One region of the Aeromicrobium changchenzhani genome, then DNA from elsewhere that is predicted to be linked to it. Evidence: predicted binding sites of a transcription regulator. Region 1 holds the regulator's gene; each other region holds the start of a gene.

Region 1 (9,628 bases):
CGGCGGGCAAATCTGATCTGGCCGTTGCGCTCGCACAATCGCTGGGGAACGCCGAGATCGTCAACGCTGATTCGATGCAGATTTATCGCAGAATGGACATCGGCACGGCGAAGCTGACCGTCGACGAACGGGCTGGAATTCCGCACCACCTGCTCGATATTCTCGATATCACGGAGCCCGCAACTGTCGCCGAGTTTCAACTCTGGGCACGTGCTGCGATCGCTGATTGTATGCATCGGGGCGTCACGCCGATCTTGGTCGGCGGCTCCGCGCTCTATCTACGGGCGGTGCTCGATCGGTTCGAATTCCCGGGCACCGATCCGGCTATCCGCGCACGGTGGACGGCCGAGCTCGAGTCGCGTGGCGCAGTTGCATTGCATGAGGAGCTCGCGTCGCGCGATCCCGATGCCGCCGCTCACATCTTGTCGACCAACAGGCGGCGCATCGTACGAGCATTGGAGGTCATCGAATTGACCGGCAAGCCGTACGCCGCGACGCTGCCCGCACTTGAATATGCCTACGCCAACGTCACTGTCATCGGCATCGACGTTCCCCGAGAAATCCTCAACGAACGCATTGCGCAACGTGTCGATCACATGTGGGAGCAGGGGCTTGTCGAGGAGGTTCGGGGGCTTCGCGCGGCGGGTCTTGAATCCGGGCTGACCGCAAGTCGGGCGCTCGGCTATTCGCAAGTCCTCGACTTTCTGCGTGGCGACAGCACCGAGGCCGAGGCGCGGGAACTGACGATCATCGGCACCCGCAAGTTCGCCCGTCGACAGGGTCAATGGTTTCGCAAAGATCCCCGCATCCAGTGGATCACCCACGACTCGGCCGACAAACTCAAAGAAACCCTGCAGATCCTAAGACCCGCGATCTGACCCCGCGATCTGAAGCCTTAGGTGGCTTCCCGCAGAGCGTTTGTCCAGGCAAGGCATCAGATCGCGGACGTAAGGCTTCAAATCCTGGGGCCGGGGGCTGGGGCCGGTAGACTTCGGCTATGGGATTTCCTTGGCTCAAGGGGCACGGTACGGAGAATGACTTCGTGCTGCTCCCGGACCATGACGGATCGATCCACGGCGATCTTGATCCGGCCTTTGTCGCAGCGATCTGCCAGCGGCGGCGCGGCATCGGCGCCGATGGCGTAATGCGCGTGATCCGCACCGCCGACCTCCCGGATCCGGCATTTGCGGGTCAGTCGGCTGAATGGTTTATGGATTACCGCAATGCTGACGGATCGATCAGCGAGATGTGTGGCAACGGCATCCGGGTGTTCGCGCTGCACCTCAAGCAGGAGGGCCTCATCGACGCTGATGGTCCGGTTGCGATTGGCAGCCGCGACGGGGTCAAGACCGTTACGTTCCAGGGCGCCGAGATTAGCGTTGACATGGGCGTTCCAGAGATTTTCGACAGCACTAAGATTCAGGTCGCCGAGCGCTTCTTGGAAGCCAAACACATCGAGACCGGCAATCCGCATGCGGTCGCTTTCATCGAGCGTCTTGCCGACGCCGGGACGCTGCTCGATGAGCCGGGCTATGACCGTGAGGCATACCCCAACGGGGTCAACATCGAGTTTGTCGTACGCGCCGGCGAGCGACATGTTGCGATGCGAGTGCATGAGCGTGGCTCCGGTGAGACGCGATCCTGCGGTACGGGTGCCTGTGCGGTTGGTGTGGCGGCGGCGCTTGCCGATTGCGCTGATCGACCGGTGACCTATCGTGTGGACGTCCCCGGCGGCACCGTTCAGGTGACGTGGGCCGAGGACAACCACATGATTCTGACCGGCCCAGCTGAAATCGTCGCACGCGGCGAGATGGAGTGGCTCATATGACCGACGGCAGCACTGAGGGTCTCGAACTCGAAGAACGCCATTCCCTCCGCCGTGTCGCGGGCCTTTCGACCGAACTTCAGGACATCTCCGAGGTCGAGTACCGCCAACTGCGGCTCGAGCGTGTCGTCCTGGTCGGCGTATGGACTAGCGGCAGCGCCGCGGACGCCGAGAACTCGCTGACTGAGCTCAAACTGCTTGCCGAAACTGCAGGTTCGGAAGTTCTGGATGCACTGATCCAACGCCGCCATAAACCGGACCCGGCCACTTACATTGGCAGCGGCAAGGTTGAAGAGCTCCGCGCTGCGGTCGCGGCGACCAATGCCGACACCGTTATTTGCGATGGTGAACTCGCGCCGAGTCAGTTACGCAACCTTGAGGACCGCATCAAGGTCAAGGTCGTCGACCGAACCGCGCTGATTCTCGACATCTTTGCCCAACACGCTAAATCCAAGGAGGGCAAGGCGCAGGTCGAACTTGCCCAATTGCAATACCAAAATCAGCGGCTACGTGGCTGGGGTGGCAATCTGTCTCGTCAGGCCGGTGGCCAGGCTGCTGGCGGCGAGGGCATCGGCGGCCGCGGCCCTGGTGAGACGAAACTCGAGACCGATCGACGCCGTATCCAGTCCAAGATGGCCAAGTTACGCCGCGAACTGAAGGAAATGAAGGTGACGCGCGCGACCAAGAAGACCCAGCGCCGCCGCCATGAAATCCCTGCCGTCGTAATTGCCGGCTACACCAATGCTGGCAAGTCGAGCATCCTCAATCGGATCACCGATGCTGGCGCTTTGGTTGAGAATGCACTGTTCGCAACGCTCGACCCGACCACGCGTCGTAACGAGACCTCTGATGGACGCATCTACACCTTGTCGGACACCGTTGGCTTCGTACGCCACCTGCCGCATCAGATCATCGAGGCATTCCGATCAACACTCGAAGAAGTTGCTGAGGCGGACTTAATTCTGCATGTGGTCGACGGATCACATCACGATCCCGAGGGCCAGATAACCGCCGTACGCGAAGTGTTCGCGGAGATCAACGCGACCGAAATCCCCGAGATCATCGTGATCAACAAGGCCGATCTGGCTGATCCATCGGTCATCGCACGCTTGCTCGCACGGGAGCCACATGCGGTGGTCGTCAGTGCACATACCGGCGAAGGATTCGACGAACTACTCAACGCAATTGAGGCCGATCTACCGACACCGGCTGCGCGTGTTGATGTCGTGCTCCCGTATGCGCGCGGTGATTTGCTCAACCAGATTCACGCGCACGGTGACATTGAATCGATCGAGCACATCGGCGAGGGCACTCATGTCATCGCGCGCGTGAGCGCAGAACTCGCGGGAGCCCTGGCGGCTTACGCCTGAACTCCCGCGCCTGAACTCCCGCGACTGAACTCCCGCGTGTGGCCGTTGCTGTCAGTCGGTCTTGGTGCGGAGAATCTGTAGGTGCCATTCCTCGGGTCCGCGCTGCAGATAGCTGACCTCGAACGTCTCGGGGGAGCGGCGTTCGAGCTGGCCGAGCAGTGGCTGTGGATCGTGCGGAGCGACCAAGACGATGCCGCTTCCGACGCGGACCGAATCGAGCGCGCCGAACACCGCGCCGTGGCGAATCGCGTGCGGAATGGACCGGGCGTCAAGGACCGGGAGGCCCTGTTCGTCGGACAATAGATTGAGCTCCATGCTGTACTCCTCTGGTAAAGTCATCAAAAGTTTATTACGGTAGGTACCGTGATTAAGAGTAGGTCCCACATTAGCTCATCGGTAGCACTTTCCGGGCCCTGCCGACGAGTGCTGGAATGCCTCATTGAGCAAGATGGCCTGTCCCCGATCGGGCAACTCTCCGAGGGTGTCGGCTCGCACCCCAATACGGTTCGTGAACATCTGGCCGTGCTGCTCGAAGCCGGATTGGTCACCCGCGAACGCGCCACGCCGTCGGGCCGAGGACGGCCACCGTGGCATTACCGCGCCACCGCGCTCGCGCTGACCCATGACACTAGTTATGAAGGGTTAGCGGTCGCCCTTGCCGATCAACTGGCGCGTATGAGCGCGGACCCGCGCAGCGCCGCGATCGAGGCTGGCGAACATTGGAGCAGCGGAATCGTTGATCCGAATCTGCCGCCCTCGGCCGACGGCGATGGTGTCCGCCGCCGAGTGTTGTCGATGCTCGATGAGTTGGGATTTGATCCCGATCCAGTGCCGGTCGCAGGCCGGATGCGCCTACGAGCGTGCCCCATGATCGGTGCTGCCGAACGCGAGCCCGATGTGGTTTGCTCGGTTCATCTGGGGCTTGTTCGTGGCATCGTCAAGAACGCTGGCGGCGATCCCGATTCGACCGAATTGCTGCCGTTCTTCGATCCCGACGCGTGCCACCTCGAACTTGGCTAAGTCGGGGTCTGTGGACAACGGTCGGTATGCCATCACCGATGCCGGTAACCTTCGACAGTGAGTGAAAAGCCCGATGTCCGCGCCGTACTGCATGCAGCAGTCTCGGCTGTCGACGGCGATGATCGGCCCGGACAACTCCAAATGGCCGAAGCGGTGGCCAGCGCGCTTGAACAGAAGCGGCATCTGCTCGTCCAAGCCGGCACCGGCACCGGCAAGTCTTTGGCCTATTTGGTGCCCAGTCTGCTCCATCACAACCGTGTCGTCATCGCCACCGCGACACTGAATCTCCAACATCAGCTCGTCGAGCGTGACCTACCTGCGCTCAAGGACGCCGCGCGCGCCACGATGACCTCGGTGCCGCATTATGCCGTCGTCAAGGGCCGTAGCAACTACGCCTGTCTGCATCGCATCCGCGAAGGCGCTCCCGATGATCAGGGCGCTCTGATCGAGGTGCCTGAGGGCTCGCTGGGTGCCGAGGTGCTTGAGCTCCGCACCTGGGCAGAGGAGCAGGCTGAGGGTGGTCACATCGCGGACCGTGATGCCGCGCCGTCACATACCGATCGAGCTTGGCGCCAGGTGAGTGTCAGCGCACGCGAATGCCTTGGCGCCGCAAAATGCCCATACGGCAATGAGTGCTTCGCCGAACTGGCCCGTGAAGACGCCCAGGATGCTCACGTCATCGTCACGAATCATGCGCTGTTGGCGATCGACGCAATTGACGGCGTACCGATGTTGCCCGAATACGACGCCGTCATCGTCGATGAGGCGCACGAGCTCGCGGCCCGGGTCACGCAGGCCTCGACCGATGAACTCAACTCGGTCACGGTCGAACGCGCTGCCCGGCGGGCCCGCAATTGCGTCGACGGCACCGAGGCAGATGATTTGACCGACGCTGCCGATGCGCTTGCCGATGTGTTGTCCCGGACCGAAGAAGGTCGCCTCGACACCCTCGAACAACCGCTGCAACAGGTGCTCGCACTCGTACGGGATGCCGCCCGTGCCTGTTGGTCAGCATTTCCAAAAGAGACCGACAATGCCGAACCAGATGCGGGCCGCCAACAGGCCCGCGGCATGGTCGACGAAGTTCGCAAGATTGCCGAACGCATGGGCAGCAAGGGCGAGACCGAGGTGCTGTGGGTCAGCGATGGCCGCAATGGTCGTCAACTGCACATCGCGCCAATCGATGTGTCGCTGAGTCTGCGCGACAAGCTATTCGGTGAAAAGACTGTCGTGCTGACCAGCGCCACACTCAAATTGGGTGGCGGCTTCGAATCGATTGCACGCAGCCTCGGCCTGCGGCCTGATGATGATGAAGTGCCGTGGGAAGCAATCGATGTCGGCTCGCCATTTGACTATCCGCGCCAGAGCATCCTGTATGTCGCCAAACACCTGCCACCGCCAGCGCGCGACGGTCTGGCCGCCCCGCAGATCGGCGAAATTTGCTCGCTCATCAAGGCGGCTGGTGGTCGTACGCTTGGCCTATTCTCCTCGCGCCGGGCCGCCGAATACGCCGCCGAAGAGGTCCGCAAAATCCTGCCGGACATCGACATCTGGTGTCAGGGTGATGCGCAGCTACCCGAGCTTGCGCGTCGCTTCGCCGACAACCCGACGACCTGCCTGTTCGGCACGTTGAGCCTATGGCAAGGCGTCGATCTGCCCGGTGCAACCTGCCAGCTCGTCATCATCGATCGGATCCCGTTCCCACGGCCCGACGATCCGCTGATGAGCGCCCGCCAAAGGCTCGTCGAGAAACACGGCGGCAATGGCTTCATGACGGTGGCGGCGAGCCATGCGGCGCTGCTGTTGGCGCAGGGGAGTGGCCGACTGATTCGTCGCTCCACCGACAAAGGCGTTGTCGCAGTTCTGGATCCACGGTTGGTGACAGCCCGCTACGGCAGCTTCTTGGCTGGCTCACTGGCGCCGATGTGGCGCACGACGGACAAGGCCATGGTCATTTCGGCCCTACAACGGCTCGACGCTGCGGCGTCGGATCCGTCGCCCACCAAATAGACTCACGACATGTCCTTCCTTGTCACTGGTGGCGCCGGCTATATCGGCGCGCATGTTGTCCATGCTTTTACTGAGGCCGAACTCGATGCGGTCGTCATCGACGACCTCTCGAGTGGACATCGCGAGTTCGTCGGCGACGGTGTGCCCTTTGTCGAAGGCACAATTCTCGATGCCGACCTCGTCCGGCGGACCATCGTCGAGCATGGGGTGACGGGTGTCGTTCATCTTGCTGGCTACAAGTACGCCGGAGTTTCGGTGACACGACCGCTGCATACCTATGAGCAGAATGTGACTGGCACCGCCACGCTTCTGGCGGCTATGGCGGCCGAAGGCGTCGAGCAGTTGGTGTTCTCTTCGAGCGCTGCGGTCTATGGAACCCCCGATGTTGCGCTGGTCACCGAGGCCACGGCGACGAAGCCGGAATCACCCTATGGCGAGAGCAAGTTGATTGGCGAGTGGCTATTACGCGATCAAGCCCGAGCAACCGAACTTCGCCATACCTCGCTGCGCTACTTCAATGTGGTCGGGTCCGGCGTTGACTGGCTCTACGACACCAGCCCGCACAATCTCTTCCCGCTGGTCGTTAAAGCGCTCGACGAGGGACGCATACCGCAAATCAATGGCGATGACTATGACACGCCCGATGGCACCTGCGTGCGCGACTACATCCACGTTGCCGATCTGGCGCGCTCGCACGTCGCAGCGGCAAAGGCACTCCGGGCGGGAACACCGCTAGATCGGATCTACAACCTCGGTAGCGGTGACGGCGTTTCGGTACGGCAGATCATGACCGCGTTTGCCACCGCGACCGGACGAGACTTCGAGCCCACGATTGCGGCCCGCCGGCCCGGTGATCCGGCCCGCATTGTTGCCTCGGGCGCCACTGCCACGCGTGACCTCGACTGGCAGATGAGTTACACGCTCGCCGACATGGTCGAAAGCGCGCTGGCAGCCAAACGCTGAACCGACTTGGCCCCAGACCTTGCGGACATAGACCCTGCGGCCCCAGACCTTACGGACATAGACCCTGCGGACTTAGACCTTCCGCAGGACGGTTGTGACTTTGCCCAGAATCGTGGCGTGGGTGCCGTCGATGGGGGAGTAGTCGGCATTGTGCGGCAGCAGCCACACCTTGCCGTCTTTGCGCTGGAACGTTTTGACCGTTGCTTCGCCATCGAGCATGGCGGCAACAATCTCGCCATTTTCGGCAACTGGCTGCTGGCGGACTACGACATAATCGCCGCTGCAGATCGCGGCATCAAGCATTGAGTCGCCCTGCACCTCAAGCAGGAACAGCGTGCCGTCGCCAACCAATGATTTTGGCAACGGGAAGATGTCTTCGGTGCGTTGTTCGGCAAGGATTGGACCGCCGGCGGCAATGCGTCCGATGAGCGGAACGTAGGCCGCCGCAGGGTGCGAGTTGTCGATATCGGTTTCATCGAAATCGCTCTCGCTGGCCGAGCCATAAGAGCGACGGGCGGCAATCACACCGGGGAGGAATACTTCAAGGGCACGCGGCCGGTTGGGGTCGCGACGAACGAAGCCGAGTCGTTCAAGCGTACGGAGTTGGTGCGCCACGGAGGAAGAACTGGCCAAACCGACTGCGGCACCGATCTCACGCATGCTGGGCGGATAGCCGCGCTTCTCGATCTCGGTCCGCAAGAATTCGAGGACTTTGCGCTGCCGCGGAGTCAACCCGGTTGCATCGGCAGGGCCATCGGGGAGTTCGGTGATATCGGCATTGGTATCGTCGCTCATGACGTCAGGTTAGTCCCAAGACTGATGTTTAATCAAACATATGTTCGATAGGCGTGTCGCGCCCTGATCTCAAGGTTGGCCCAATGAAAAAGTCGCTGAGCACTTCGAAGAACCCGCGTTCAGCCGTCGTGACCGGCGCTGGGCGCGGCATCGGTCGGGCAATTGCCGCCGAGTTGGTAGGTCGTGGCTACGAGGTCATCGTGACTGATCTCGATGCCGAGCAAGCCGAGCGTACGGCTCGTGAGATTGGTGCGGTTGCAGGCCTCGCCCTGGATGTTACTGACGAGGCGGCCAACACGACGATGGCCGCACGGGCATGCACCTACGCGCCGCTCGGCGCCTGGGTATGCAATGCAGGTGTCGGCTTTGACGGCGCGCTGTCGGAGCTCGAAAGTGATCAGATCCGCACCCTCGTGGACGTCAATTTCCTGTCGGTAATGTGGGGCGTGCGGGCTGCTACCTCGGTGTTCCGCACGCAGGCCAACTCGGGTATCAGAGGCGGCGACATCGGCATTGTCGCGTCGCTGAGCGCCCACGGCCCGGTGCCGGGGCTGAGCGTCTACGCCGCGACGAAGGCAGCCGTCCTCAGCCTCACCACGTCGTTGAGCGCGGAGCTGCGGAAGGACCGGATTCGTCCGCACGCGATTTGCCCCGACGGGGTCGACACCAAGATGGTCGCCGATATGCAGGCGGACGGCGATGCCCGCGCGCTCATCGCCGCCGGCACGTTCTATCAACCTGCGGCGGTGGCACGAGCCCTGGTCGATATGTTCGGCAGCCGGCGCGTCTATCGCACGATGCCGGTCTATCGCGGCGTCATGTCCAGGGTGTCGAGCATGGCACCCGGACCGATGATGCGGGTCGAGCCGGCGATTCGATTCATGGGCAGACGCAAACTCAAGAAAAGTATGTCGCGATGAGCTATCTCGTCGTTGGGAAGCGGGCAGCCGGCCAATGGGATCTTGAGATTCAAGGCGTTGGCCAAACGACCGCGGCCGATCAGGCTGGCATTGAGGCTGCTGCGCGTGCGCTGCTGGCGTCGTCCGGACACGCGGATGCTGCCGACGCCGACCTACAGCTATTGATGCCGGACTTCGAGGTCGACCTTTCCGAGACGTTGATGCCGCGTGGCGACCGGGTTCACTGGGAGATCTTGAGCGCAATCCTCGCCTTGCTCGTCGTCATCGGCGCAATTACCCTTATCGTCGTCGCGGTCCGCAACTAGCAGCCACCGGCGTTAGGACGCGAAGCGATCCGTCGCCTCAATGATCGCCGACCGGGTTCCCGGCTCGGAGAACGCATGCCCGGCATCGGGAATCAGCTGGAAGTCGGCTTGTGGCCAGGCCTTATGCAGATCCCAAGCGGTGCAGGCGGGCGTACACATGTCGTAGCGACCTTGGATGATCACGCCGGGTATGTCGGCCAGCTTGCTCGCGTCCCGGATGAGCTGGCCGTCGGTCATCCAGCCGCCGTTCATGAAGTAATGATTCTCGATCCGTGCGAAGGCGACCGCAAAGTCGTCCGTCGTGAAATGATCGACCAACTCGGTGTCGCGCAGCAGCGTGATCGTTGAGGACTCCCAACGCGACCACGCCTTTGCCGCCGCCCGGCAGACCGCTGGATCGGTGTCGTGCAGCAGTCGTGA
Region 2 (9,628 bases), 560 kb from region 1:
CGACTCCACCGCAGGTAATGGGTTGCAGGATGTCTACACCACCATCACGGCCACCCTCGCAGCGGTTCAGCCGTCGTGAAGCCCAAAATGATGGAACAACGACCGAATTCATTCCCGCACTGGGTGCGAGGACTGGGGCAGGCGACCCTATGGGTTGGTGCGATCCTTGGGCTCCTTTCGATCGTTCTGACCGTAGCCACCTTCGCGTTTGGCGTGCAGCCCCTGGTGTTTCGCTCCGGATCAATGTCACCGGAAATCAACGCGGGCGCGCTGGCCTTCGCCAAAGAGGTGCCAGCCTCACAAGTCGTCGTCGGAGATGTCGTATCGGTCGTTGACAGCGATGGTCGGCGCGTCACGCACCGGGTCACGGCAAAAGCAACCGACGCGACCGATTCGGGAGCGGTTGATCTGACGCTCAAGGGCGACGCCAACGAAGCCGTGGACGCTGACCCGTACGTGATCAAAACCGCAGACAGAGTCATGTTTGACCTGCCCTACGCCGGGTATGTCGCGGCCTGGCTTTCGGGACCGGTGGGCATGTTTCTGGCCGGCCTAGTTGTGGCAGCAGTTTTGTTGTCGCTGTTTTTGCGACCTAGCCGAAGGCGGCCACCGAGCAGACGCGCTACGACCGGCAAGGGGTTGACCCTGCTCATCGCGATGGGTTTGCTCGCACCGGTCGGATTCGCGCAGGGCACAGCGACCGGAACCGACGCATACTTTTCGGACACTGCGGCGTTCGAAGCAGGGGTTATCGGCGCGCATCGCGTCCTCGCCTTCGAATGGCAGCCAACGCACTGCACGAATGTGGGTGTTGCGGTTCTTGGCTTCTATGGCAGCGTGCGGTTCAACTGGAAGATTCTCGACAAGCGGTATGAGACGGCATGGACATCTCCAGGTCTTATTGCAGGGTCAAAGATTGACTCTCAGACCGGTGCGGTTGGTGCGAACGTCTATACCGATTTCAGGGGCGGGATTCTCATTAACCCTGACTTCAAAAACCCCGTACTCTCGGGGGACACAGTGACGGTGACAGGCCGATCGCGACTGCGGTTGACGCCGGCTTGGGTCTCCGGGACTACGCGTGTGCAAGCGGTGGATCGAAGTTTGCTTGGTCGAGTCCGTTGTGCAGGCGAGGAGGTGCCCCCAGATGTTCTCATCACGCAACCCACTGATGCAGACCGCAGCCGTTCACAGGTTCAGACCGCGGTCAACAACGCGTGCGGTGGTTCGTCCCCGCTCAAGGCCGCTTGCGGCACCGCCCAGCCTTCGGGCAGTAAGACGATCACTGCTATCGAGTACGAGCTGAAACGGACCAACATCTTGGGAACCCGATGCTGGAATCCCGGAAACAGCACCTATCAGGCCGGTGCGTGCGGTACGTGGCGTCCCGCCACCTGGTCCACCGGCAGCGGGATAAGAAGTTGGTCCATCCCAAGCTCGAGCTCGGCATACACTGATCTGTGGGGAGCTGGTGCCTACACCATCACGGTAAAGGCCACCGACAGCAACGGTCAGGTCTTTACCCGGATAATCACCTTCGACGTAACGTTCCTCTGACCGTGGTTCGCGATCGCACGGAGTCGGTCGGCCGCAATCGATTCTGCGCGACCCGACCTAGTTGATCCTTGCCAGCCAACCCCATGACCTGAAACCCACGACTTGTATGTGACAGTCGCGAAGGCTTTCGCGATCTCTTCGATTTCGGTTGAGGCTCGATGTTCTTTGAGCCCCCGCTAGTGCATACTTAATCCATCACCCGCAGTCACGTTATGGGAGTTTCGTGGCGGGTGTGCAGAGGGAGCAGCAAGAGCTGCAGTCCACGTGGGCTGCGGTCTATCTGCTTTTTCTTCCCAGTCCCGGGAGGGAGTGGCGGCGGTAGGTTTGTTGAGTTGGTTCTCCCCCCTCCAGCCTGCCGCTGTCCGCTGGAGCTGCGCCTTTGCTGAGACCGTGCCCAGAAGTGTTATCCACACTGAGCCGTCGAGACGGTTGTGTTTTTGCCGGTGCTGCTCATAGATTGCTGGAAACGGTCAAGCGTATCGGGCACACTGGGAGGATGACGACGGTGGATCAGCAGACGTGGACGACGCTGGCGGCACTTGCCACGTTTGCGCTTGGCCTGTTTGTCTACCTCGTCGCTATGAAACGAGATTTGCGCGCCGACTTCAAGGCCGACATTGCCGGTCTGGATGCGAACCTGGATTCGACCCGAGGTGAGCTGAAAGGCGACCTTAATTCGATCCGGAATGAGCTTAAAGACGACATCGCTGATTTGGACGTGAAACTTGATTTAACACGTCGTGAACTCAAGGGTGACATTGCCGAAACTCGATCTGAACTCAAAGCAGAAATCGGCAAAGTCGAAGACCGACTCATCTCGTTGGAAAACCGGACCTACGACATCTCCGCCCGCCTCCCCGCGCCGCCAGCGGGTTCGGTGCCATGAGCACGCCCGGGGCCCATACACTCAATAGGTGATTCCACAACCTACGGTCGGCGTCTTCGCGCTTCAAGGCGATGTCCGTGAACACTTCCGTGCGCTTGCCAAACTCGGCCTCGAAGCGATCTCGGTACGCCGGCCCGAAGAGCTTGAGCGCTGCGATGCGTTGATCATGCCCGGTGGCGAATCGACGACGATGTATAAACTCGCCCGGATCTTCGAACTCTTCGAACCGCTGCAAGAACGCATCCAGGAAGGTATGCCGGTATTTGGCACCTGCGCCGGCATGATCATGCTGGCCGATCGGATCAACGACGGCGCCAAAGGACAGGAAACGCTAGGCGGCATCGACATCACAGTCCGGCGCAACGCCTTCGGCCGGCAGGTGGATTCATTCGAGGGCAATATCGATTTCGACGGCTTCGACTCGCCCATACATGCCGTGTTCATCCGTGCGCCGTGGGTCGAATCGATCGGCAACGACGTCGAGGTTCTTGCCACCGTTGATGCGGGGGAGTCCGGCGGTAGGATCGTCGCGGTCAAACAGGGCAACCTGCTCGCCACCTCATTTCACCCCGAGGTGAGCGATGATGACCGCATACACCGCTACTTTGTCGATATGGTCCTGACGGCATAGGTTCACGACACACCGAGTTCGAATTTGTAGATCCGCAGTTACCGAGAAGGGGGCCACATGTCCGGTCACTCCAAATGGGCGACAACCAAACACAAGAAAGCCATCGTCGACTCGCGACGCGGCAAAATGTTCGCCAAACTGATCAAGAACATCGAGGTTGCCGCCAAAATGGGCGGACCCGACCTCGACGGCAACCCGACCCTGTTCGACGCGGTCCAAAAAGCCAAAAAGTCCTCGGTCCCGATCGACAACATCAACCGTGCGGTCAAGCGCGGCGGTGGCCTCGATGCAGACGGTGTTGACTACATCACCATCATGTATGAGGGCTACGGCCCCGCCGGTGTGGCGTTCCTGATCGAATGTTTGACCGACAATCGCAACCGTGCTGCGATGGAAGTACGCACCGCGATGACACGCAACGGCGGCACAATGGCCGATCCCAACTCGGTGTCCTACATGTTCGCGCGCAAGGGCGTCATTATCGTGCCCGCCGAGCACGACGGCGTGGAGTTCACCGAGGATGACATCCTCATGGCGGTTCTCGACGCCGGTGCCGACCAAGTCAACGACCTCGACGGTTCCTTCGAAGTGGTCTGCGAGCCGACCGACTTGGTGGCCGTACGCAGCGCGCTGCAGGACGCCGGCATCGAATATGACTCGGCCGACGCTTTATTCGTCCCGTCGGTCACCGTTGTGGCCGACGCTGAAGCAGCCGGCAAGGTATTCCGACTGATCGACTTCCTGGAAGACTGCGATGACGTACAAAATGTCTTCGCCAACGTCGATGTCTCCGACGAAGTGCTGGCGCAACTGGCCGAAGACGACGACTGAGCCGACCGACTAGTTGGGCGGTGCGCTCGAGACTCGTCCGGCGAGTCTGCTTCTGCCTGACAGTGCACTCGACTAGAGTCTCGAACAGGTGTTCGGTGACAGCCTGGTCATCGTGGTCGTCGAGGAGGTGCCATGCGGGTTCTTGGGGTCGACCCTGGCCTGACGCGTTGTGGCTTCGGTGTCGTTGAGGGCACTGTCGGCCGACCATTGACGATGCTTGACGTCGGCGTTGCCCGCACACCGCCTGAGCTCGCGGTCGAGAAACGACTCCTATCGATCGGTACCGAGCTCGACGAATGGATCCGGCGCCATCACCCAGAGGTTGTGGCGCTTGAGCGTGTCTTCAGCCAACACAACGTGCGCACCGTCATGGGCACCGCCCAGGCCAGCGGCGTGGTGATGTTCATCGCCGCCAAACACGGACTGCCATTGGTTCTGCATACCCCCAGCGAGGTCAAGGCCTCGGTCACCGGAAGCGGCCGGGCCGACAAAGCACAGGTCACGATGATGGTCACACGATTGTTACGACTCACCGAGGCACCCAAACCCGCAGATGCTGCCGACGCCCTCGCGATCGCGATTTGTCACATTTGGCGTGGCGGTGCCACCAACCGATTGGCTGAGGCGGTCGCGCTCCATGGTTCACGTGCCGCCGGCACCGGCAAGGCAGGGATCCGTTGATTGCGTTCGTACGCGGCAAAGTTGCCGCCATCACCCTCAGTGCCGCCGTCATCGACGTTGGTGGCGTCGGTATGCAGGTCAAGTGCGCGCCCAACACTCTCGCGACGCTGCGTATCGGCCACGAAGCACAGGTGGCCACCTCAATGGTCGTACGCGAGGACTCACTGACGATCTTCGGTTTCGCTGACGATGATGAACGCGACATGTTCGAGCTTGCCCAGACGGCCAGCGGCGTCGGCCCCAAAGTCGCGCAGGCAATGCTTGCCGTGCTGTCCCCGGATCGGTTGCGGGCCGCGATCGCTGACGGCGATCTGTCTACTCTGACCTCGGTCCCGGGCATCGGCAAGAAGGGCGCCGAGCGCATCGTCCTCGAACTCAAAGACCGCATCGGTCCGGTCACCGCCGCTGCGCCGCAGACCGGTCGCGGTGCCTGGCGCGGCCAGGTCCATGACGCCTTGCTTGGTCTGGGTTGGAATGCTCGGGCCGCCGACGGCGCGGTTGACGCGGTCGCTGCCGACCTCCTGAACGGGAGCGAGCCGGACATCTCCTTCCTGTTGCGCGAAGCACTGCGTACGCTGTCGAAAGCATGAATATGGACACTGAACCCAGCAACGACGGGACAGACAGCGACCTCGACTTCGAGGGTGTTTTTGCGGGCGCCGCTTCCGAGGAACGGGCTTTCGAAGCAGCGCTGCGCCCCCGCACCCTTGAGGAACTGATCGGCCAGGAGCGCGTACGCGAACAGTTGGCACTCATGCTCGACGCGGCCCAGGCCCGCGGTCGGGCACCCGATCACGTTCTCTTGTCGGGGCCGCCCGGACTCGGCAAGACGACGATCGCGATGATCATCGCCCACCAGATGGCCGCGCCGCTGCGCATCACCAGCGGCCCGGCGATCCAACACGCTGGCGATCTGGCGGCAATCCTGTCGGGCATGAATGAGGGTGACGTCCTCTTCATCGACGAAATCCACCGCATGTCCCGACCTGCCGAAGAACTTCTTTACATCGCGATGGAAGACTTCCGCGTCGATGTTGTCGTCGGCAAAGGGCCGGGCGCGACCGCCATCCCGTTGGAGATCCCGCCGTTCACGGTGGTCGGCGCGACGACCCGAGCCGGCCTGCTGCCCAGCCCGTTGCGCGACCGTTTCGGCTTCACCGCGCAGCTGGAATATTACGAACCCGCCGAGTTGCATCGGATCGTTGACCGTTCGGCCGGATTGTTGTCACTCGCGATCACCGATGCCGGTGGTCTGGAGATCGCTTCGCGCTCGCGCGGCACGCCACGTATTGCCAACCGGCTACTCCGTCGGGTCCGCGACTATGCCGAGGTCCGCGCTGACGGCACGGTCAATGAAGCGGCAGCGCATGCCGCGCTCAGTCTGTATGAAGTCGACGCCCTCGGTCTCGACCGGCTCGATCGCGGCGTGCTGACCGCGCTGTGCAAGAGCTTTGGCGGGGGACCGGTCGGCATCTCGACGCTCGCGGTCGCCGTCGGCGAGGAACGCGAAACGGTCGAAGAGCTCGCCGAGCCATTCCTCGTACGATTGGGATTTCTGGCTCGAACCCCGCGTGGCCGGATCGCAACGGCCGCAGCATGGCGGCACCTCGGACTGGTCGCCCCGGTTGGCTTTGACCAATTGCCGATCGGAGAAACCGACCCCGAAGGGTGAGTCAAATCACCGGATGTGGAGCGGGGAGATAAACTACCCGATGGCCCAGAGGCCGATTTCGTCGTGCAGCGACGGAAACACTTCAATTCGGGAGAATTCACGATGGGCAGTTGGGATACTTACCTACCACTGGTACTTCTCGCACTCGTCTTCTGGCTGTTGATCCTGCGCCCCATGCGCAAGCGTCAGCAGGCTTTCAAAGAGACTCAAGGCGCGATCGGCGTGGGCTCGAACGTCATGCTTGGCAGCGGCATTTACGGCGAAGTTGTCTCGGTCATTGATGACAAGGCAGAGCTGAGAATCGCACCAGGAACCACGATCACGGTGGCTCGAGCCGCAATCGCGCGCGTTGAAGTCCCGATCAATCCCCATGACGCCGAAGCCGGCGCTCCGGAACAACCAGAAGGTAACTGAGTCTGTGGCAAGTCCCAAAAACACCAGGGCGGTACCGCATCCGAAGCGGACCCTCATCATCTTCATTGCAGTGATCATCGCGCTCTACGGCATCGTGGCGCTGACCGATCTGACGGCAAAGAAGGGTGATGACAGCGCGTGGCAGCCCAAATTGGGACTTGACCTTCAGGGCGGCACGCGCATCACGCTTCTCGCAAAGGATTCCACCGGCAAGATCCAGAAATCCAAACTCAAAGAAGCCCGCAACATCATCGACCAGCGGGTTAACGGCACGGGTGTCTCCGAAGCCGAAGTGACGACACAGAGCGACAATCAAGTGCTCATCGAAATCCCCGGCGAACAGAAGCAGGGGATTGCCGATCAGGTTGGCAAGACCGCCCAGCTCCGCTTCCGGCTGCTGTGGGCCGTCGGCAACAACACCAAGTCGCAAATGAAGCCCGATGAGATTAAGAAGGCCGTCGCCGCTGTCGACTGGAGCAAGCTGACGCTCGAGCAGAACATCGCCGCCGAAACCGAAGGCGTCAAGTCATTGCCGAAGGAATATCAACAGGCAATCTTGGCTCTGCAGGATCAGGCCAATGGCTTCGCCTGCACCAAGGCCGGCCTTACCACCGTTGACGACGTCGCCAATAAGGCGATGGTCACCTGCGATCCTAAAACGGGTGAAACAGAGGTGCTGAGCCCGACCGTCATCTCTGGCACCCAGATCAAGAGCGCCGACAACGTACTCAACCAGCAGAACAATGAATGGGTCGTCGCACTCGCGCTTAAGGGACAGGGCAAGAAAGATTTCTCCACCATCACCGACGCGCTCTACAAGCAGGAGCAGGGTGGCAACGAGCAGGCAAGCCGCTTCGCGATCGTCCTCGACGGTGAAACGTTGAGTGCTCCGACGACCAACGGACACTTCACCGACGGGAAGTCACAGATTTCCGGCGGCTTCACGATCAAGACCTCCAAAGCGCTGGCCAACTCGTTGAAATACGGCTCGCTGCCGTTGACGTTCACGATCGCCAATGTGAGTGCCGAGGGCCCCTCGCTGGCCGCCAGCCAACTCCAGGCGGGCCTGATCGCCGGTCTCGTCGGCCTATTTCTCGTGGTGGTCTATAGCTTGCTGTACTACCGAGGCCTCGGCCTTGTCGTCGTGGCATCGCTCGCGATAGCCGGCGCCATCACGTATGCCATGGTGTTGATCCTGGGCAAGGGGATGGGCTTCACCTTGACGCTCCCTGGCATCGCTGGCCTGATCGTGGCAATCGGTATCACCGCCGACTCGTTTATCGTGTTCTTCGAACGATTACGCGATGAAGTTCGTGATGGCAAATCATTGCGCCTTGCGGTTGAAACCGGCTGGGTCCGCGCCCGCGGCACAATCCTCGCCGCCGATGCGGTGTCGTTCTTGGCCGCACTGGTGCTCTACATCTTCGCAATCGGCGTGGTCCGCGGCTTCGCGTTCGCGCTCGGCCTGACGACCGTCATCGACGTCTTCGTGGTGTTCTTATTCACCAAACCCGTCGTGTCGCTGCTGGCCAAGACCAAGTTCTTCGGACAGGGTCACAAACTTTCCGGCTTCGACGCTTCACACCTGGGTATCCAGGGTCGAAAAGTCACCGAAATCGGACGTACTCCGGGAAGTAGGGCCTGATGGGCAAGCTCGGCAATTTTGGCCATGATCTTTATGAGGGGCACGTCTCGATCGACTTCGTCGGTCGCCGCAAACTCTGGTACTCAATCTCCGCAGTGATCTTGGTCCTGGTCACCGCTGGATTCTTTGCACGTGGTTTCAACATGGGCATCGAGTTCAAGGGCGGTGTGGAATTCACCGCAACGGTGCAGAAGACCGATAGCAATACGGTAGACATCATGACCAAAGCGGTCGCCAACGCCGGAATCCCGGATGCGAGTGACCCTCAGGTCATCACCTCGGGCAGCAACCGACTGCGCATCGACACCAAGCCACTCAGCCAAGACGATGCGTCGATCATTGACGCCGCTCTGACAAAAGCCGGTGCCACTGAAGTGAGCCAGAATCTGATCGGCCCGACTTGGGGTCAGGAGGTAGCAAGCAAAGCGCTCACCGGACTCATTGTGTTCATCGTTCTCGTCGTCATCTTCATCTGGGCCTATTTCCGCGAATGGCGTATGTCGCTGGCGGCGATCGTGGCGCTCGCACACGACCTCATCATCACCATCGGTGTGTATGCCTGGACCGGCTTTGAGATCACCCCAGCCACGATTACTGGTCTGCTGACGATTTTGGGCTATTCGCTCTATGACACCGTCGTCGTATTCGACAAGGTCAGAGAAAACACACGCGGCTTCCTCAAATCAAGCCAATACACCTACGCCGAGTCCTCGAACCTCGCGATCAATCAGACACTGGTCCGATCGATTAACACCTCGATTACGGCGCTGCTGCCGGTTGCCGCGCTGTTGCTCGTCGGTGTCACGGTGCTGGGCACCGGACCGCTGAAGGACCTCGCGTTGGCGTTGTTCGTGGGTATGGCCGCTGGTACCTATTCGTCGATCTTCATTGCGACTCCAATGGCTTCACAGCTCAAGGAGCGTGAACCGTCGACGATTGCGCAGGCGAAGCGTGTCATGGCCCGGCGCAACAAGTTGGTCGAACGCGAGGTCGCGGCCGAAGCCGAAGAAGGCAACGTGAAGACTGAGGTCGGCACGCGGCCGGTGCTTCAATCGGGATCGGCCAAACGTACCCAGCCCAAACGCACGACGAGATCGAAGCGAACCAAGTAGGGTCAAGGTTTGTTGGACTGCTGCCCCACGACGTGGAAGGTCTCGAACGGTGACCCACATACGTACCAAGTTCGTCCTGACACTGGGCGGCACGATCTTGGCGTGCTCGGCAGCTGCCGCTTGCGGTAGCCGCTCGATCAATACCTATTGCGCTGACCTGGCTGCCTCCGACGGCGACTACTTGGCGTTGGGTGCCGGC
Region 3 (9,628 bases), 960 kb from region 1:
CAAATGCATACCGGTCAACGTGATCAGCGCAAGAAAGCGTGTCGGTCGATACATCAGCAATACCGGCACGAGCAGCTGCACCCCGATGGCGGTGTACGAAGCAACAGCAACGATCCAGCCATGATCGGTCAACAGATGGATGTGGTCGTTCCACGGCGAATATGTCTTCACCTGAAGCGGGTAGTAGACCGCGGTGCCACCCATCCACTTATCGCTCTGCACCTTCCACAACGCCGAGGCGACATAGACCATGACGATCTGGTGAATGATCAGGATGATCGCAATATTGTGAAGCGTCGTCGTGAACCAGTCGGGCAATATCGCTGGTATTCGGCCGCGACGCTCCCGCAACCAACTGTCGACCGACCAGTGCCGTCCCGAATCGACAAAGCACATATAGAGCAGGACCATGCGCAGCACCGCATCGCCGCCCGAACCGACCAGCGGATTGGCGACATAGAGCGACATCCAGAACAGCAACGCAAGAATCGTCGAAGCGCGAGTCGCAAATCCCAGCATCATGGCGATGCCGACAAGAATCGTCACAATGTATGCGAGGTTGAAAATCCAGCCTTGTGAGTCGACGAAGAGATAGTTCAGAAAGTCTGGCCATCCGCGCCCGCCTTGGATCGGATCGGTCCAGGCCGCCCCGTCGCCCCACGTGTATTGGCGATCAGGCCAGTTGGCGAGCAGCTGGCTCCAGATGATGAAGCCCAACAACATCCGCGTGACCGCGAGTCCGTACGTCGAATGTTTCTCTCCGATGAGCCATTCCCACGAGCGCGCAATCATCGATGCCGCCGATAGAACGAGGTAATAGTGTCTTGCTCAGCTTTGCTGGCCTGAATCGGCGCACGCCATCCGCTACGTCGGACCGTTGGCGCCGGCCGAACGTAGTCCTTTTTGCTGCGTTCAGAGTATGGGGCGACACTTCGATCGACTATCCGATATCGAACTGCCGTGAAGTCGACACCCGGGTGCGCGGCCTTGAGCGCCGAGGTTGCCAGCCCAATGATCGTGGTTTCGTAGCGCAAATAAAGATTGACGGTACCGGCATTGTCCGACTCTTCAGTCAGTTTTTTACGCAGTGCTGCATAGCCGTCAAGCGCCGTCTTCTTGTCGTTGAGTGCTGTTTCGCGCTGTTGCTGAGTCATCGCGAGGAAGCGACTGTTGAGCGGGCCAACCATCTTGTTGGTGATGTAGCCGGCCCGACCGCCAACAAGTTTGTGATGTACGAGGTCCAGTTCGACGTCGGTCCAATTGAGCCACTTCGTCGTCCTGCTGGAGCCGTCCGCCAACGAGTACTGTCCACGGAACTCGATTGAACGGTCCGATGAGATCGGATTGGGTGCGAACAGTCGCCAATTCTGCGTGAAGAACGGATTCAGATAGGCGGTCACCGGTTTGAGGCTTGTCGAGGTCTTATTGGTAGGTATTGCCGCGGTTGTGACCGAGAGGAGATGGAAGCCGGCGATCGCCACAATGAGGCCGACCACCACCATCTGCATTCGACCGGGCTTCTGCACGGGGACAAACCTAGCAACCACAATTCGCCCCCACTTCGTTGCGGCTGAGAACGCAAAAATATGTCTCCTTATTTGGTGAAAATCTCTTGTATTCATGGGTTTTTATGACTATACTCGAACATGTGTTCGATAGAATGTTTTAGTGGCGGATTCGGGGTGAATCAGTGATGGCGGATGCAGTGTTGATCGACCGGTTGGTCGCGCGCCAGAGCACAGCGTTCGTCGCTGAGTGTGCCCAGGTTATGGACATGCTGGTCTTCGTTGCTGACGCCCGCAGCCACGGCGAGGCGATCGGTGGCCATGGCCGCACGGTTGGCCAGAAAGTTGGCCAGTTGGAGGCCGAGGCCGCGGTGCACGAGTTGTCGCTCGCGCTACTGATCCCGGTCGGCGTCCTGCAGCGGCTGCTCGCGGCCGCCCGCTACGCCCGCGCCCGGCTGCCGCACGTCTGGGACGGGTGGGCCCGTGGCCATCTTGGTGCCGGCCATGTCGGGCTGATCGTGGCCACCGCTGGCCGGCTCGAACGCCCCGACTCAATCACTCGTTTGGACGTCATGGTTGTGGACATCGCCAGCAGCCGGACGTTGGAGCAGTTACGTCGCTGGCTGGCCCGCTTCGTCGACCGGATCGAACCCGATCTCGCCGAACAACGACACCGCCAAGCCCGCCGCGAACGCCGTGTCCACCTGGAAGTCGGCGACGACGGCATGAGCTGGCTAATGGCCCTGCTGCCCTCAACCGAAGCCGCAGCGATCGACCACCGCATCGAACAAACCGCCCGCACACAACCAACTACCGGACGGACACACTCCCAACAGCGCGCGGACGCGCTCAGCAGCCTGCTCCTCGGCGACACAACCGCCACGGGCACCACCAGCCCAACCAATCGGGCACGAATCGATATCGGTGTCGTTGTCCCGATCCAATCAGTCATGGGCTTATCCGATGCGCCCGGTGAACTGATCGACCGGTCCGCATCCGTCCCCGCCAGCTACATCCGCGATCTTGCCATCCAGCCCGGCACCCTGTTCTGGCGACTCCTCACCGACAAGACCGGCAAACTACTCGACGTAACCCGTGTTGGCAGGTTCGCCACCGGCGACCTGGGCATGGCGATCCGGTTCCGCGACGGCACCAGCGTCTTCCCCACCTCAACCGTTCCGGCCAGCGACTGCGACACCGACCACACCACCGCATATCCCGCCCCGACCACCGCTGCGAACCTCGGTGCCCTACATCGACGAGCCCACCGCCTCAAAACCGCCGGAACATTATCGGTCACCCAAACCGAACCCGGCACCTTCGACTGGACCACCAGCACCGGCCACCACTACCAACAATCCCCCGACCCACTCCCCGTCCAACCCTGGCACCCCGACCCCTGGTTCACCCCAGAATTCATCACCCACACCGAACACGACATCACCCACGGCATCACCGCCTAAACCCGTCGAGCTTGGGCGGAGTGGCGCCCGTGTGGGAAAGAAAAAAGCCCCACACAATGTGTGGGACCTTCTTTGAATCGTGTGGAGCATAGGAGATTCGAACTCCTGACCTCTTCCATGCCATGGAAGCGCGCTACCAACTGCGCCAATGCCCCGAACACTCAACATATTCGAGCAGGTCAATCCTAACGGTATCCGCAGCCCGACCCAAATCCGGGTCAGTCGTCGTCGGAGAGGGTCGGCTCTGGCAGCGTTCCAGCATTCCATTCGGTGATCCGCCACATGTTCTCCGCGCCGAAACGCGACTCCTGCAACACCGACCAGGCACAGTTGCTGAAACCGCCGAGTGAACGCCAATGCGCTTGCCCGATCCCCACGAAGGTGCAGGCTCCCACGCGCAGCACTGCGCCATGCGCGACCACAACTAGCGGCCGATCATCGCCGAGGTCTTCGCACGCTTCCTCAAGCACATCGGCGAAGCGGCGGCCCGCTTCCCGATAGGTTTCACCGCCGGGCATTCGGTAGTCATCGCCGGTGATCCAAGCACGCATTTCATCGGGATAGGACTCCCAGGCTTCCTTCGAGGTAAGTCCCTCCCGGACGCCAAAGTGCAGTTCACGGAGCCGTTCATCGACTTCGACCGGGACCCCGCAGAGTTCACCGAGAACGCCGGCCGTTGCGGCCGCACGCGAAAGGTCCGAGCTGAGGATTCGTGCCGGGTTGAGTGTGGCCAAGCGCGCGGCCGCGGCCTCGGCCTGCGCATAGCCGGTGTCGTCAAGTGGCACATCGCTTTGGCCCTGAACCCGCCCGGCCGCGTTCCATGCCGTACGCCCATGCCGCCAAAGAATAATCTGCCGACTCAATGCAACCCGACCACCGGACAGTCGTTCCACAGCCGTTCAAGCGCATAGAACTCACGTTCTTCGTGATGCTGGATGTGGACAACAATCTCGAAGTAGTCGAGCAGAACCCAGCGGGCTTCGCGGGCACCTTCACGGCGTACGGGCTTGGCGCCCAATTCATGGAGTTTGTCCTCAACCGCGTCTTGGATCGCACGCACTTGTGGCTCATTATCGGCCGAGCAAAGCAGAAAGATGTCAGTGATATAAAGCTGTTCAGAAACGTCGAAGGCAATGATCTTCTTGGCGAGTTTGTCGCTGGCCGCGGCCGCAGCCGCCCGGGCGAGCTCGATCGCGTGTTCGCTGGCGCTCATGTGGTCGTCTCATAAAGACGATGTTTGCCGATATATTGGACGACTCCGTCGGGCACGAGGTACCAGACCGGCTCGCCCCGAGCCACGCGCAAGCGGCAATCGGTTGACGAGATCGCCAAGGCCGGAATCTCGACGATCGTGATTCGATCGGTCGGCAGGCCTTTGATCGTTTCCTCAGTCATTTCGTGACCTGGCCGCGTACAGCCAACGAACTCGGCAAAGTCAAAAATTTCGTCATGCTCGCGCCACGTCAACAATTGGGCGAGCGCATCGGCGCCGGTGATGAAGTAGAGGTCGGCATCGGGCATCGAAGCTTTAAGATCGCGGAGCGTATCGATCGTGTAGGTCGGACCGTCCCGATCGATATCGACGCGGCTGACCTCAAAGCGCGGATTTGCAGCGGTCGCAATGACCGTCATCAGATAACGATCCTCGGCCGTGGAGACGACGCGATCGGCCTTCTGCCACGGCTCGCCGGTCGGCACAAACACCACCTGGTCCAAATCGAACCAAGACTGGACTTCACTCGCAGCGACAAGGTGTCCGTGGTGGATCGGATCAAAGGTGCCACCCATGACACCGACCCGCCGGCGGGCATTGCCGGACATCAGGAGTGTTCGCGTCCCTTGCCGAACGCCAGCAGGGCGAGCATGAGAACAGTGAGGGCCGCCAAAGCAATGGCGCCGATCACGTACGGGTTGATACCGCTGGCGCTCAGCTGTTCAGCGTTTTCTGCGGCTACAAGAGTCATCGACATACCGACAATCTACCGTGTGCCCTGCCGGTAGGCGGCTGGGACCGGCAGGAACAGTTCAGCGGGTCTGACCCGACCCGGTCACGATGTAGGTCGTCGTGGTCATCTCGGTCAGTCCCATGGGTCCGCGAGCATGCAATTTTTGCGTCGAGATGCCGATCTCAGCACCGAAACCGAACTCACCGCCGTCGGTGAATCGAGTCGAAGCATTGACCATAACCGCCGCCGCATCCACGCCCATTGAGAAGCGTTGGGAGGCCGCCAACGAGCCGGTCACGATTGCCTCAGTGTGACCCGAGGAGTGCGTACGAATGTGCTCGATCGCTGCGTCCAGCGAATCGACGACACGTGCCGACAGATCGAGATCGAGATACTCCAGATCATCGTCTTCGGCGACCACCGGTACGACCGCTGAGTTGATTGCCTGGAACGCCGCGTCGCCGTGGATCGTGACGCCCGCCGCGGTGAGCGCTGCGACGACCCGCGGCAAAAATTCGTCCGCGACGGCTTTGTGCACAAGCAGCGATTCGGCAGCATTGCATACGCTGGGTCGATGGGTTTTGGAGTTGAGCGTGATGGCAAGAGCCATGTCGAGATCGGCGTCAGCGTCGACGTACACGTGACAGTTGCCGGTGCCGGTCTCAATGACGGGAACTGTCGACTGTTCGACGACCGCGCGGATGAGGCCCGCTCCCCCACGTGGAATGACGAGATCGACCAGCCCGCGTGCCTGCATCAACTCGGTCGCAGACGTACGGTCATCGGCGGGCAGGCCCTGAATCAGATCGATGGGAAGACCCACCTGCTCCAGCGCTCCGCGCAGCGCCTCGACAATCGCCGCATTGGATCGGGCCGCCGAGGACGACCCGCGCAACAGCACAGCGCTGCCCGCTTTGAGGCAAATCGCAGCCGCATCAGCGGTGACATTGGGACGAGCCTCATAGATCATGCCGATGACGCCCATCGGAACACGGATCTGTCGCAGCTGAAGACCATTGGGCAGAGTCGAACCGCGTACGACCTCGCCGACCGGATCGGGCAGCCCGGCGACGTCACGGGTTCCCTCAGCAATGCCAACGATGCGCGCGGCATCGAGGCTAAGCCGGTCAATGATGCCCTCGTCAATCCCGGCCGCACGGGCGGTCGCAACATCGACAGCATTGGCTTCAAGGATCTGGTCGGTGTGCGCGATGAGCGCATCGGCCATCGCTTCCAGCGCAGCGTCCTTGCCGGCACGAGGGGTCAGCGCCAGCGTCGCGGCGGCGGTACGAGCGCGGCGCGCAGCAGCATGGACGAGTTGTTTCATGTGTCGATTCTACCGACCGTGAATCAGATCAACATCAGGTCGTCGCGGTGGACGAGCTCACGCTCATACGCGGCGCCGTACTCGGCGGCCAACTCGTGCGTGTTGTGACCGATCAGCTTGGGGATCTCAACACTGTCGTAGTTGACGATCCCACGTGCGACTACGGCGCCGCCCTGATCGATCAATTCGATCGGATCGCCAGCGGAGAACGGCCCGCTGACACCCGTGACACCAGCGGGCAGCAGCGATGCGTGCTTGTTCGTGATCGCGCGGACGGCGCCGGCATCGAGGGTGACCGAGCCTTTCGTATCGCTCGCATGTGCCAGCCACAGCAGCCGCGACGAACGCCGCTTGCCGGTCGCCAAGAATCTGGTACCGACGGGCTCGCCACCGATCGCCTCAGCGGCGTATTTAGCATCGGTGAGCACAACTGGTATTCCCGCGCACGTTGCGATCCTGGCTGCGTCGACCTTGGTGATCATGCCGCCGGTGCCGACCTTGGACGCGCTCGGGCTGCCCAAGTCGATCGATGCGAGATCAGCTTCACCCGATATCACCGGAATAATTTTCGAGCCGGGGCGATTCGGATTATCGGTATACAGGCCATCGACGTCGGTAAGCATCACCAAAAGATCTGCTTTGACCAGATGTGCAACGAGTGCCGCGAGCCGGTCGTTGTCGCCAAAGCGGATCTCGCTGGTCGCGACGGTGTCGTTTTCGTTGACGATCGGGATAACACCGAATTCGCTCAGCTTGGCGAAGGTTTGGTAGGCGTTGCGATAGTGCCCACGGCGTGTGACGTCATCGACGGTCAGCAACACCTGACCCACCTGCAGTCCGTGTTTGGCGAACCGTTCGGAATAGTGCGCAACGAGCGCGCCCTGCCCAACGCTTGCTGCCGCCTGCTGCGTCGCGAGATCGCTAGGCCGTGAACGAAGCCCCAGCGGGCCGAGCCCGGCCGCAATCGCACCGGAACTAACCAGAACGACTTCATCGTGACGTTGGTACGCGCCAGCGATCGCATCGACGATCAGGTCGACCCGCTCGGGATCAAGATGTCCGCTGAGCGACGTCAGCGACGAGGAACCGACCTTGACGACGATGTGCGCCATGCGTCAGTCCTCGTCCGTGTTCTGGCGTTCGTCGTCCCCCGCCACTGTCTCCTCATTGTTAACTGTCTCCTCGCCCACAGTGAAGTCGGGATTGACCCAGTCCGGGTCTTTCTCCCGCTCGGCGCGCGCCGCAGCCTCGTAGGCGCGGCTCTCAGCAAGCTCTTCACGCCGCTCCTTCGAAGTCCGTCGCTCGTTGTCGTCGAAACGTGCATCTTCGCCACGCCGACCCAACATCTCGGCCCCGGCCGTATTCTGCGGATCGAAATCGAACATCACAGCATTCGCGTCGTCGCCAATGACGATGTCGTCACCGGCACGGGCACCGAGTTCGACGAGTCTGTCCTCGACCCCCAGCCGGTTGAGTCGGTCGGCCAGGAAACCGGTTGCTTCATCATTGCTGAAGTCGGTTTGGCGAACCCAACGGATCGGCTTGTCGCCGGTGACAATCCACTGATCATCCCGATTTTCAATCATGAACTCGTCACCGACACCGGCTTCGGCCTTGGGCCGAAGCACGATCTTGGTGATCTCTGCCTGCGGCGTGGCAGCGCGCTTGGAGCGCACGACTTCAGCCATCGCGAAGGAGAGCTCGCGAAGCCCTGCGTGGCTTGCTGCCGAGACATCGAATACGTCCAGTCCACGGCCTTCAAGATCAGCGCGAACGAAGCTGGCAATTTCTTTGGCGTCGGGGACATCGGTCTTGTTGAGCGCGATGAGCCGCGGCCGATCCTCGAGCCCGCCATAGGTGGCCAACTCGTTCTCGATGACGTCCAGATCGCTGAGCGGATCACGGCCCGGCTCGACGGTCGCACAGTCGATCACATGCACGAGGGCTGCGCAGCGTTCGATGTGGCGCAGGAAGTCATGGCCGAGGCCCTTGCCTTCGCTTGCACCCTCGATCAGACCGGGAACATCGGCGACAGTGAACGTCAGCTCGCCTGCCTTGACCACGCCAAGGTTGGGGATGAGTGTGGTGAACGGATAGTCGGCAATCTTGGGCCGAGCCCGCGACAGCGCCGCAATCAGGCTCGACTTGCCCGCGCTAGGAAATCCCACAAGTCCGATGTCGGCGACAACCTTGAGTTCGAGCGTGATCGTGAGCGCTTCGCCCGGCTCACCCTTGAGCGCAAAACCAGGCGCCTTACGTTTGCTGGAAGCGAGTGCGGCATTGCCGAGGCCACCACGACCGCCGGCCGCGATGACAAGTTCAGTGCCGGGACCGACCAGATCGGCAAGTACCTCGCCACCCTCATCGCGGATGACCGTGCCGTCGGGAACGCGGAGCGTGATCGACTCGCCATTGGAACCACTGCGGTTGTTGCCCGCGCCATGGCCACCGTTGCCGCCCGTCCGATGCGGCTCATGGTGGAAGTCGATCAGGGTTGTGACATCGGCACCAACGTGAAGAATCACATCGCCGCCATGACCACCGTTGCCACCATCGGGTCCGCCGAGTGGCTTGAACTTCTCGCGGTGAACCGAGGCGATTCCGTTGCCTCCGGAGCCGCCCGTCACATGCAGCGTCACTTTGTCGACGAAGCTAGGAATTGCCACGGCGCGCTCCTTTCGGTTGGGTCAAGCTGGGTGGTTCAAATAGACACTCGGTCTAATCAAATAGACACTGGGTCTAATCAAATAGACACTGGGTCTAAATAGACAAGGGGCAGCCCGCTACTGCGGACTACCCCTTGTCGGAATGTCTGCTGTGTCAGTCGACCGGAGCCGGAAGAATGTTGACGACCTTGCGGCCACGACGACGACCGAACTCCACCGCGCCCGCAGCAAGTGCGAACAGGGTGTCGTCACCGCCACGACCGACGTTGACGCCGGGGTGGAAGTGTGTGCCACGCTGGCGAACGATGATCTCGCCGGCATTGACCTGCTGGCCACCGAAACGCTTCACACCGAGTCGCTGTGAATTAGAATCGCGGCCGTTCCTGGTAGAGGCTGCGCCCTTTTTATGTGCCATTTGTCAGTCCCCTACTTGTCGATGCCGGTGATCTTCACCTGGGTGTACTTCTGACGGTGCCCCTGGCGCTTCTTGTAGCCGGTCTTGTTCTTGTATTTCTGAATGACGATCTTGGGGCCCTTGATCTCACCGAGAACCTCGGCACTGACCTTGACCTTGGCGAGCGAGTCGGCGTCGGCCGTCACGGTGTCGCCGTCCACAAACAACACGGCCGGAAGGGAAAAGGTCTCACCTTCGACAGTCGAAACACGGTCGATCTCAATGACATCGCCGACTGCAACCTTCTGCTGCTGGCCGCCACTGCGC

The links. Region 1 encodes LexA, which represses DNA repair genes until DNA is damaged. Its sites were predicted from a motif close to TCGAACANNTGTTCGA; they were not measured.
Region 2: ruvC (crossover junction endodeoxyribonuclease RuvC) is a predicted target of LexA. The motif match lies at 3,986-4,001, and genes of this name have one in related genera.
Region 3: AC2YB9_RS12775 (DUF222 domain-containing protein) is a predicted target of LexA. The motif match lies at 1,641-1,656, and genes of this name have one in related genera.

The regions. Positions count from the first base shown of each region.
Region 1 is NZ_CM172480.1:1,568,760-1,578,387, forward strand. Features, by position in the region: gene miaA (tRNA (adenosine(37)-N6)-dimethylallyltransferase MiaA) at 1-878, shown strand, start outside; gene dapF (diaminopimelate epimerase) at 998-1,828, shown strand; gene hflX (GTPase HflX) at 1,825-3,195, shown strand; gene AC2YB9_RS07980 (DUF2249 domain-containing protein) at 3,247-3,510, opposite strand; gene AC2YB9_RS07985 (helix-turn-helix transcriptional regulator) at 3,559-4,215, shown strand; gene AC2YB9_RS07990 (ATP-dependent DNA helicase) at 4,273-6,225, shown strand; gene galE (UDP-glucose 4-epimerase GalE) at 6,235-7,188, shown strand; gene lexA (transcriptional repressor LexA) at 7,261-7,983, opposite strand; gene AC2YB9_RS08005 (SDR family oxidoreductase) at 8,067-8,903, shown strand; gene AC2YB9_RS08010 (hypothetical protein) at 8,900-9,208, shown strand; gene pip (prolyl aminopeptidase) at 9,221-9,628, opposite strand, start outside.
Region 2 is NZ_CM172480.1:2,126,065-2,135,692, reverse strand. Features, by position in the region: gene AC2YB9_RS10850 (SipW-dependent-type signal peptide-containing protein) at 1-79, shown strand, start outside; gene AC2YB9_RS10845 (signal peptidase I) at 88-1,557, shown strand; gene AC2YB9_RS10840 (hypothetical protein) at 2,054-2,443, shown strand; gene pdxT (pyridoxal 5'-phosphate synthase glutaminase subunit PdxT) at 2,475-3,074, shown strand; gene AC2YB9_RS10830 (YebC/PmpR family DNA-binding transcriptional regulator) at 3,132-3,905, shown strand; gene ruvC (crossover junction endodeoxyribonuclease RuvC) at 4,038-4,586, shown strand; gene ruvA (Holliday junction branch migration protein RuvA) at 4,583-5,176, shown strand; gene ruvB (Holliday junction branch migration DNA helicase RuvB) at 5,179-6,258, shown strand; gene yajC (preprotein translocase subunit YajC) at 6,361-6,672, shown strand; gene secD (protein translocase subunit SecD) at 6,677-8,317, shown strand; gene secF (protein translocase subunit SecF) at 8,317-9,429, shown strand; gene AC2YB9_RS10795 (hypothetical protein) at 9,479-9,628, shown strand, end outside.
Region 3 is NZ_CM172480.1:2,528,524-2,538,151, forward strand. Features, by position in the region: gene AC2YB9_RS12765 (HTTM domain-containing protein) at 1-792, opposite strand, end outside; gene AC2YB9_RS12770 (DUF5819 family protein) at 789-1,526, opposite strand; gene AC2YB9_RS12775 (DUF222 domain-containing protein) at 1,694-2,968, shown strand; tRNA gene AC2YB9_RS12780 (tRNA-Ala) at 3,051-3,123, opposite strand; gene AC2YB9_RS12785 (histidine phosphatase family protein) at 3,187-3,831, opposite strand; gene rsfS (ribosome silencing factor) at 3,828-4,181, opposite strand; gene nadD (nicotinate-nucleotide adenylyltransferase) at 4,178-4,789, opposite strand; gene AC2YB9_RS12800 (hypothetical protein) at 4,789-4,938, opposite strand; gene AC2YB9_RS12805 (glutamate-5-semialdehyde dehydrogenase) at 4,994-6,241, opposite strand; gene proB (glutamate 5-kinase) at 6,265-7,353, opposite strand; gene obgE (GTPase ObgE) at 7,357-8,907, opposite strand; gene rpmA (50S ribosomal protein L27) at 9,062-9,322, opposite strand; gene rplU (50S ribosomal protein L21) at 9,334-9,628, opposite strand, start outside.